Regions from separate parts of the Cytobacillus sp. FSL R7-0696 genome, predicted to be linked through region 2. Evidence: riboswitches for the same ligand, from Rfam matches in the RefSeq annotation. Region 2 holds a riboswitch; each other region holds the start of a gene.
The links. Region 2 has a riboswitch for S-adenosylmethionine ahead of MKX29_RS00655 (alpha/beta hydrolase). Riboswitches for the same ligand answer to the same signal wherever they lie in the genome.

Region 1 (3,282 bases), 1.5 Mb from region 2:
TTCAAAGGAAGATAAATCAAATACAGATGAAGCGCCTGGGAAATTGCCAACTCTTGCCGGATCCCCAGTTATGGCTAAAATATCATGCAACCCTAATGTATGAAGACCCATGAGATGTGATTGTAAGCCGATTAAGTTTCGATCTCTACAGGAGAGGTGGACAAGTGGTCGAACGTTTGTATCCTTGTGGATGATATGTGCTAGGGCTTCATTTGCGATTCGTGGTGTGGCAAGAGAGTTATCTGCGAGTGTAATTGCATCAACACCAGCATCTTTTAAGGCTCTGGCGCCTTCAAAAAATTTAGCAGTTGATAGCTTCTTAGGTGGGTCTAGTTCGACGATGATGGTGCGTTTTTCTTGTACAAGTGTCTCTAACGGCGTATTGTTGCGTTCGATTGTAATTCTCTCTATTTTAGGTTTCCTTTTATTTGTTACTTGTTTTTCAAGAATAGGTACAGCATGCCTAACTTCGTCTGCAAATGCTTTAATATGGCCCGGTGTCGTTCCGCAGCAACCACCAAGCAGTCGAACACCTTGCTTAAGGAAGGACTTCGCTGATTTTCTAAAATAGTCTTCGCCCTCCTTATATTGAATCGTACCATCGATATAGGCCGGTAGACTCGCGTTAGGATAGGCAGAGAGAAACGCGTGCTGAGGTAATTCAACGGAGGAGAGTGTCTCTAACATATGATGTGGACCTAAACGGCAGTTTACCCCGACAACATCTGCCCCTTTAGCTTCTAACCTTTTTAAGGCGTCATTAATTAACGTCCCATTTTGTAATATAGCGATTTCTTGTAAAGACACTTGGGCAATTATAGGTATATCCGTTTCTTTCCGGGCAATAGAGAGAACCGTTTCTAATTCTTCTAAATCATAATATGTTTCAAGAAGGAGCCCATCTACGCCTTCTAACAATAAGCAGTATAGCTGTTCACGAAAGTTACGTTTAATTTCATCTAGAGGAATAGAGAGGGGGTTTAATCCTCGTACACCTCCCATTGTGCCGAGCACATATGCCTGATGATGTTGAATACTAGATCGTGCCAGTTTTACAGCCGCACTATTAATCTCTTTGACTGAATCCTCTAGGCCATACCGTTTCAATTTTAAATAATTCGCAGCATAGGAGTTTGTTTGAATTAAATCCGCACCTGCACCGAGATAAGCTTGATGAATGTGCTGAATTTGTTCCGGTGCTGAGAGGTTTAACTCTTCAAAACATGTATCCGTACCATAAGAATAAAGAAGTGTTCCTATCGCACCGTCAGCAATTAATACTTGGTTCTTCATTTTTTCAAGGAAGTTCAAAGGTCTCACTCCTTCAATTCATATTTTGTTGAATTCAATGGATGAGAAGCCAAAGAGAAAATAAAAAAGGCCCTCAAGAAGAAGGCCTATTATTATCATAGTCATCTTCTCATCTTTCAAGCGTATAGCTTGTAGGAATTAGCACCTTTTCAATAGCGTTCACTATTGATGGTTGCTGAGGTGTCACCGGGCCTATCCCTCAACCTCTCATGATAAGAAATAAAAAATATTTTATTGAATAAAATTTACATGAATGAGCCTATGTTTGTCAAATAAAAATTTAGAAAATTTAAAAATAAATAATTGTATAAGCGTTTTTTTAGAAAATGATGTAAAGAGGAAGATATACTTGAAAACACTATTAACAGCAGTTATAATGTTAAAAGTGTGCAGAACAGAGAGAAACGCAATCAATAGTTGCATTTGTTATGTCTTTTCTGTATAATAGACAATGTTGGTCTTTGACTGCGATGAAGTGAAAGGTTGCTGACACACCCGGCCGCTTTGCCATGGCGAGTGTGTGGGAAATTTTCACGGAGAATGTCTATATGAAAATAGGCGAAAAGGAGGGAAAATAATGGCAAAACAAAAAATTCGTATTCGTTTAAAAGCTTATGATCACAGAATTCTTGATCAATCTGCTGAAAAAATCGTTGAAACTGCAAAACGCTCTGGTGCGGCTGTATCTGGTCCAATCCCATTGCCAACTGAAAAGTCAGTTTACACAATTCTTCGTGCGGTGCATAAATATAAAGATTCTCGTGAGCAATTCGAAATGCGTACACACAAACGTTTAATCGACATCATTAATCCAACACCACAAACAGTCGATTCATTAATGCGTTTAGACTTACCATCTGGTGTTGATATCGAAATTAAACTTTAATTAATACATTAAAACAATCTAGGAGGTGTGACTGAAATGACCAAAGGAATCTTAGGAAGAAAGATTGGTATGACTCAAGTATTTGCTGAAAACGGTGATCTTATCCCGGTAACAGTGGTTGAAGCTACTCCAAACGTTGTTCTTCAAAAGAAATCAGTTGATACTGATGGATACGAAGCAATCCAAATCGGTTTTGAAGATAAACGCGAAAAGCTTTCAAACAAACCGGAAAAAGGACACGCTGCTAAAGCTGATACTACTCCTAAGCGCTTCGTTCGCGAATTACGCGGAGCTGACTTAGCTGAGTATGAAGTTGGTCAGGAAGTCAAAGTTGATATTTTCGCTGAAGGTGAAAAAATTGATGTAACAGGAATTTCAAAAGGTAAAGGTTTCCAAGGTGCAATTAAACGCCACGGACAATCTCGCGGACCAATGGCACACGGTTCACGTTACCACCGTCGCCCAGGTTCAATGGGTCCTGTTGCTCCAAACCGCGTATTCAAAGGTAAATTATTACCTGGTCGCATGGGCGGAGAACAAATCACAGTACAAAACCTTGAAATCGTAAAAGTAGATGCAGAACGCAATCTTCTATTAGTAAAAGGTAATGTACCTGGCTCTAAAAAAGCGCTTCTAAAACTAGTAAGTGCGGTTAAAGCAAAGTAATAACCCGGAAAGGAGGAAGTAAGAATGCCTAAAGTTGCATTATTAAACCAAAGTGGTTCACAAGTTGGCGATATTGAGCTGAACGACTCAATCTTTGGTATCGAGCCAAACAACCACGTGATGTTTGAAGCTGTTATTATGCAAAGAGCTTCTCTACGTCAAGGAACTCATAAAACTAAAATTCGTTCTGAAGTAGCTGGCGGAGGACGTAAACCATGGCGTCAAAAAGGCACAGGTCGTGCTCGTCAAGGTTCAATCCGTTCACCACAATGGCGCGGAGGCGGTACTGTATTTGGTCCTGTACCACGCAGCTATAGCTACAAATTACCTAAAAAAGTTCGTCGCTTAGCTATCAAATCAGCGTTATCTACTAAAGTTGCGGAAGAGAACATTCTAGTATTAGAAACTCTATCTTTCGA
Region 2 (3,282 bases):
TCACTCCTTTTCATTTGCTCCATTCCATCATTTTTTATTTTGTTGTTTCTTTTTCAGAGCAAATCGTTTCTTCTCGGTAATGTCAATTTGGGTAATATCCCCTTCGTGTTCAGTAATGGTGACACAACCATATTCGAGTTCCTTTAATGTTGTGAGAATGGTATGAATTTTATCTTGATCAATGTGTTTTTCCATAAAATTCTCCTTTATGGGACTTATTTTAGTCTTTTTACAAGCTCCTCTATTTCTGTAAGTGTTAACTGTTCTAATTCATGTCGCTTGAACTTTATTTCATCTATAGTAAACATAAGGTTGATTAAGGTTTTGTTTTCTCTTTGCTATCGCTTTTTGTAAAAACTTAGCCAACCTCTTTCCCCCCCCACTCGGTGTTCTTTTTTTCTTCATTCATCGTATCTAGAAATTCTGTTGTATCCTGAATAATTTTGGTCTGATCATAATCCATGGATGCTACATGGTATGAGTTGTAAAGGACTCGAAGCCATTTATGATCTGTTTGAATTTCGATAAAAATACGATCTGTATTCTCTGGAGGTACAACATGATCATGGATAGACTTAAAGCATAATATTGGGCAATGAATTTGAGATAAACTTTTTCCTGCGTCACTCATTACCTTTTGTAAAGAGTGAACTGCTTTTACCGGAATATTATCGTAAGTAATTTCATGTATAGTCGGATTTTTGATATCTGGGCTACCTTCGTCAATATAGTGTTTCTCATCGTAATATCTTAAATACTCGTAATCTGGTAATGTCAGTGCAGTATTAATTAGGATCAGTCCATCCAGCTCTCCATATTTCTTAGCTAACAACAGCGCTAATGCACCGCCCATAGATTGACCTAAACAATAGACTTGTTTGCACTTCTCCTTTAATTGCTTATAAGCTGTAACAACATCATTGAACCAATCATCATAACCATATAACTCTAAATCTCTGCTTTTTGTTCCATGTCCCGTGAGCCTTGGGGCATGAACAGTAAAACCCCTATTTGCAAGTTCCGCACCCAAGTCCTCAATGCTCTGCGGTGTTCCAACAAAGCCATGAATGAGGAGAATACCAATGTCCCCACCTTCATAATAAAAAGAATCTGCACCTGGTATAACTGTTGATTCTACTCTTTTCATTTTTTCGTCCTCCTTTATATTGCAACATTTTGGTGGACAATGGTTGACTACCATTGCCGATTTTTCCCGTTGATGTAAATCTAGCTGCACTACTGCCTTTGGAGGTCCAATCAGCAACTTTAATTCCAACTTAACAAATAGGTTTAATCAGTTTAAAAACAGCATTTGTATAGAGGAGATCATCCCTTGGTGATTAAATCATGCAAAATAAAAAACCTCTTCTGACAAGAAGAGGTTAAAGTTCCGTTCTTTATCTCTCCTTATCTTTCAAGCAACAGCTTGCTGGAATTGGCACAGTGCAATAAATTGCCTGTTGCCGAGGCTTCAAAGGGCCAGTCCCTCCACCTCTCTGGATAAGAAAAATCATATTAAATTTTATATCATTTACTCTATAATATTTATCAATATTTGTCAATTATTTTTTAAAAATTAAGATGATTTACTCATTCGCCCATCCATTCTGGCTTATGAAAACCTTTAAAGTTCTCTTCAATTACTTTTGCAAATTCCTCCGACTCTATGGCTTCAATGATATCCTTTGCCATTTGGGCGTCTTTATCTTCTTTACGAACAACAATCCTATTTTGGATTTCCTCAGGAATTTGATCCCGATAAATTGCTGTTGTTAAATCTAATCCTGCAGCAACCGCAAAGTTACCATTAACAGCAGCAAGATCAACTGATTCAAGAGACCTTGGCAGTTGGGCTGCATCTACTTCATGGAATTTCAAATTTTTCGGGTTAGATAATACATCATTTACTGTTGCATTGACTGGGTTTATATCATCTTTCAATTCTATTAAACCAGCATCACGCGCAACTGTTAATCCTCTCGCTAAGTTTGTAGGATCATTAGCAATGGCCATCGTGCTTCCATCTTTCACTTCTTCAAGGGAGTTGAATTTTTCTGAATAAATACCAATTGGAGCTGTAGGAACAGAAATAATATCTACTAGATCCATCCCTTTTTCAGTGTTAAAATTCTCTAAGTACACTTTATGTTGAAATAAATTACCATCCAAATCTCCACTATCTAAAGCAATATTCGGTTGAACATAATCATTAAATTCCTTTACTTCTACTTTGTACCCTTTTTCCTCAAGTAGTGGTGCTACACCTTGCTCAAGCATATCACTATAAGGAACTGTCGCCCCTAAGACCATCTCTTTCTTTTCTTCGCCGGATGAACCTGATGTCCCACATGCACTTAAAACAGTGCAACAAGTCAGTACAAAAAATAATAACCAAACTTTTCTCATACCCTTCACCTCTTATTTTAATTATTTATCTTTTCACCTTTACGATATTTACTTCCTGGATGACCACTCGGTAAAAGGGGCGAGCCATGAGTAAAAAGCTTTTCTCTTAACGTACCCTTTTTGTATTCCTTTTTATATAAACCACGTTCTTGTAGAATCGGAATAACAAGCTCAATAAAATCTTCCAAATCTGCTGGCGTTACTAAATGATTTAAATTAAAACCATCGACACCAGAGGCTTCAAACTGATATTGAATTTGGTCTGCTACTTCTGATGGATTGCCGACAATTATATTGTCTCTATCTAATCCTTCTAGTTTTGAAATCGCTTCTTTAATCGATAGTTTTTTCTTCGCATCTTTCGTTAATGAAGCAGCTTTATAATGCCCATGCTCTGTAGCTTTAAATTCAAATGGGTTATCTAACTCATCCTTTGTAAATTCCGCAACATTATAACCGCTTGCGCCCCCAAACTGTGCTTTCGCTGCATCTGCACTCCATAATTGGTTGTATTCAGCAAATTTCTCTTCCGCTTCTTCAGTTGTCTTACCTACGATGACTGTTAGGAAAGTGAATATTTTAATATCTTCCGGATTCCTGCCATATTCTTCCGCTTGTTTTCGAATATCCTCTGTATAATGTCTTACTCTTTCAGGTGTTGGCCCACCTACAAATACACATTCTGCATGTTTTGCTGCAAAAGCACGTCCTTTAGGAGAAGTCCCTGCTTGATATAAAACAGGTGTTCTTTGTTGTGACGGTTCTGTTAAATGCGGTCCTTCGACATCAAAATATTCTCCTTTATGGTGAATTTCATGGATTTTCTTACGGTCGATTAATACCCCTTGTTCTGTATCTTCTATTACTGCTCCATCT
Region 3 (3,282 bases), 2.4 Mb from region 2:
ACCAGCTTCAATCGCAAAGTTCGTGTTAATAGCTGCAGCGTCAAGCTCTTCTAGCTGACGAGCGATTTGAGCAGAGTCAAGTTCAATAAATTCATAGTTACCATTGTTTTTTTCAATATCACGAACTGTTGAATTAATACCTGTTTCAGGATCTAATTCGATTAATCCAGCTTTTTCAAATAGTAATAGAGCTCGGCCACTATTTGTTGGGTCACTCGGAAGACCGATTTTTGCGCCGTCTTTTAATTCAGCTACATCTTTTACATTGAGTGCATAGATGCCCATCGGGAATGACACGGTATCAAAAGATTTAACTAAATCTAAATTTCTATCTTCTTTAAATGCATTAAAATAAGGCTCTGTTTGAAAAATGTTTAAGTCAATCTCTTTTTCAGCTAATGCAACATTTGGCATCACATAATCAGTAAATACTTGTGGTTTAATATTGATATCTTCTTCTTTAGCTAATTCAATTACTTTTTCTAAGATTTGCTCATGTGGACCTGCAGTGACACCAATGACTAATTCTTCATCGTCATATAACCCTTCTGTAGAGTTGCTGGCTTCATCACTACCACATGCAGCTAAGCCTGTTAAAGATAATAAGAATGTTCCAGTTAATAACCATTTTTTCATGATGTTTGAACTCCTTTTTGTTCATTTTGTTTCTCTAATAATCGAAGTGCTTGTAAAACAGATTGTTCACTTATCTCGTTTTTCATAAAGTGAATCGATTCAGTTGGACGTATCGCCTTTTTCACAATTGTTTTCATTAATTGCTCGTCATTCACATCTATATTTAGAGTAGAGAGACTACTTGGCAATTGCCAGCTCTCATAAAACGGGAGAAGGTAATCAACTTCCGTCCATTTTTCTTCAATGGCCAATTGACCAAGAATCCCGTAAGCGACTAATTCCCCATGAAGGAAATCTTTGGCTGCATTCGCTACGGTTAGTCCATTGTGAAGCGAATGGGCACCAGCGATTCGTCCTGCCTTTTCGCCGAATCCACCGACCATACCCCCAGTCATGATAATCGTTTCAATCACTCGAATAAGTGCTGGTGAGGTTTCGTTTTTTGCTACTGATTGTAGTGCTGCTTCACCATCATTAAGCAATGTATCTCGGCAAATTTTGGCTGAAAATTGCGAAACTTGTTTAGGTACAGGTAGTGTTTTTTCATGGTAAAGACTTTCAATTAGAGCTTCAGCTTCATAAAATTTGGCTAATGTATCCCCAATTCCTGCTTTTAAATAAGTAATAGGCGCTTTAGCAATAATTTCCGGTTCAATCAATACGAGGGTTGTCGCAATAGGAAACTCGGTATAATGAGTAAAGCTGCCTTCTTCATTATAATAAACACTTAAAGGTGTCCATGCGGCACAGGTAGCTGCGATTGTCGGTATAAGAATGGATTGAACAGATGCTTCAATCGCAACTGCTTTTGTTATATCTAATGCTGTCCCACCACCAATACCAATTACGCCATTAGCACCATCATTTGTTAATAATTCTTGGATGTCATGGACCTTTTTTAAGGTAGTGTGACCATCTATGTAATGAAGGTGAATGTTGTTATCTATTACTTCCTTGGGCAAGTAGGGCTGCACGGCTTGCCAAGCTTTTTTACCGGTTATGATATGGTATTTGGAAACAGAAATATCTTTAAGTAGGTCGGGGAGTTCTGTTAGAATGCCTGAACCTAATAAATAATATCCTGGAGCCCCTTTTACGATTGTTGCAGTCATTTCTTCTCCTCGTTTCTCTTTTGATGTAATTATAAAAACAAAAATGCCTCTCATCATGAGAGGCATAAATATACTAGAATAGTAGTAACCTCTCTCATATATCAAAATACCAAATAGTATTTTGCAGGATTTAGCACCTGTTCATATGGGTATATGAATGGTTGCCGGGCGTCGCAGGGCCAGTCCCTCAGCCGCTCTTTATAAGAGAAAATGCTTTATTAAATTATATTCATAATATTATCTATTACATGAAAAGTCAATAACATAATTGAAATTAATCTTTAAACTAGTGATGGTGTTCTACTTGTGGGGTGTTTTCTTCAATCGGATGAATTGAGTTCTTCGCTTCTTGATGAATTCCCGATGCGCAGATAATGGCGATGCTTAATAGGAATGTTAGATAGAAGGGCACAGGTCGATTTTTCAATGCTTCCTTTAATGAATGTTTTTTGTGCATGAGAAGCATCATGGCAAAAATACTAATTAAATAAATCAGATCCATGCTAATGATCATAAATGTAACTTCGCTTGGTACTAACATAATACCTAGCATTGCCCCCATCATACTTCCCATGAGACTTGACGCTTGAGCTTCAACGAGTCCGTTTGTTTTAAACGGTAGTCCTATAAAAATGGCAATGACAGCGCTAATGAGAATAGATAATACAGTTGCTTTAGCCATTTCTGGTAACCACACAGATATAATCAAACCGATTGTTAAGCTACTCGTCATACCAACCACCATGGGAATACATTTAGAATATTGGGTAGCTATTTCTTTGTTTTTTCTAACGGCACTAATAAAGAAAAAGAAACTGTAGCCGACAACTAAAAAAAGACTGAACAAAGCAAGCATATTCAAATTACCCTCCTTTAGATGCTCATAAAATATCTCGATGCCTCCTTTCATATATATTTTGTATCGTAGTGATTATGTCAGTGCAATGGTAAGAAACTTTTTATACTGTTCATTCGTAAATAGGTAAAGCAATATTTTTCAAACTAAAAAAAGTGGTAGTCTTAGTTTATAAGTTTTCATTCAGAACAGTTTGACAAAAAAAAGGAGTTTTTACATGGGGGAAGAAATAAAGATTAGACCGATACATATAAATGATGCAAGAGATATTCATGAAATGCATAGGCAAGATGCTATTATCGAACAGACAATGGCCTTATCATCGGGGAGATTAAAAGATATTGAAGATTATATTGAAGGACTTACAAAAGAAGACCATGTATTTGTTGCAGAATATAACGGTCATGTTCGAGGGGTAGCTTCCTTAGAAGAGAGAAGTGGAAAGTTGAGATATAGCGGTAATGTGTCCATCTCTATTAATGAAGAAGTACAAGGAAGAGGGATTGGTAAGACGCTTCTTGAGCGAATAGTAAAGCTTGCCGATGAAGAGTTAGGGCTCATCAGATTAGAGTTAGATGTATGTGCAGATAATATAAGGGCGTTGGCGTTATATGAAATGTTTAACGAGGCTTTGTCTAGCTCCGGACGCCCTGCGCTTTTCTAATTTTATAGATGTCA

Region 1: another riboswitch for S-adenosylmethionine. It lies ahead of MKX29_RS08430 (bifunctional homocysteine S-methyltransferase/methylenetetrahydrofolate reductase); the one in region 2 lies ahead of MKX29_RS00655 (alpha/beta hydrolase).
Region 3: another riboswitch for S-adenosylmethionine. It lies ahead of MKX29_RS12855 (iron-containing alcohol dehydrogenase family protein); the one in region 2 lies ahead of MKX29_RS00655 (alpha/beta hydrolase).

What each region holds. Positions count from the first base shown of each region.
Region 1 is NZ_JBBOWA010000001.1:1,587,711-1,590,992, reverse strand. Features, by position in the region: gene MKX29_RS08430 (bifunctional homocysteine S-methyltransferase/methylenetetrahydrofolate reductase) at 1-1,311, opposite strand, end outside; SAM riboswitch class I at 1,418-1,530, opposite strand; gene rpsJ (30S ribosomal protein S10) at 1,889-2,197, shown strand; gene rplC (50S ribosomal protein L3) at 2,234-2,863, shown strand; gene rplD (50S ribosomal protein L4) at 2,888-3,282, shown strand, end outside.
Region 2 is NZ_JBBOWA010000001.1:131,401-134,682, forward strand. Features, by position in the region: gene MKX29_RS00650 (YezD family protein) at 28-195, opposite strand; gene MKX29_RS00655 (alpha/beta hydrolase) at 359-1,147, opposite strand; SAM riboswitch class I at 1,405-1,507, opposite strand; gene MKX29_RS00660 (MetQ/NlpA family ABC transporter substrate-binding protein) at 1,591-2,406, opposite strand; gene MKX29_RS00665 (LLM class flavin-dependent oxidoreductase) at 2,424-3,282, opposite strand, start outside.
Region 3 is NZ_JBBOWA010000001.1:2,510,440-2,513,721, forward strand. Features, by position in the region: gene MKX29_RS12850 (MetQ/NlpA family ABC transporter substrate-binding protein) at 1-636, opposite strand, end outside; gene MKX29_RS12855 (iron-containing alcohol dehydrogenase family protein) at 633-1,748, opposite strand; SAM riboswitch class I at 1,840-1,955, opposite strand; gene MKX29_RS12860 (hypothetical protein) at 2,035-2,610, opposite strand; gene MKX29_RS12865 (GNAT family N-acetyltransferase) at 2,822-3,268, shown strand.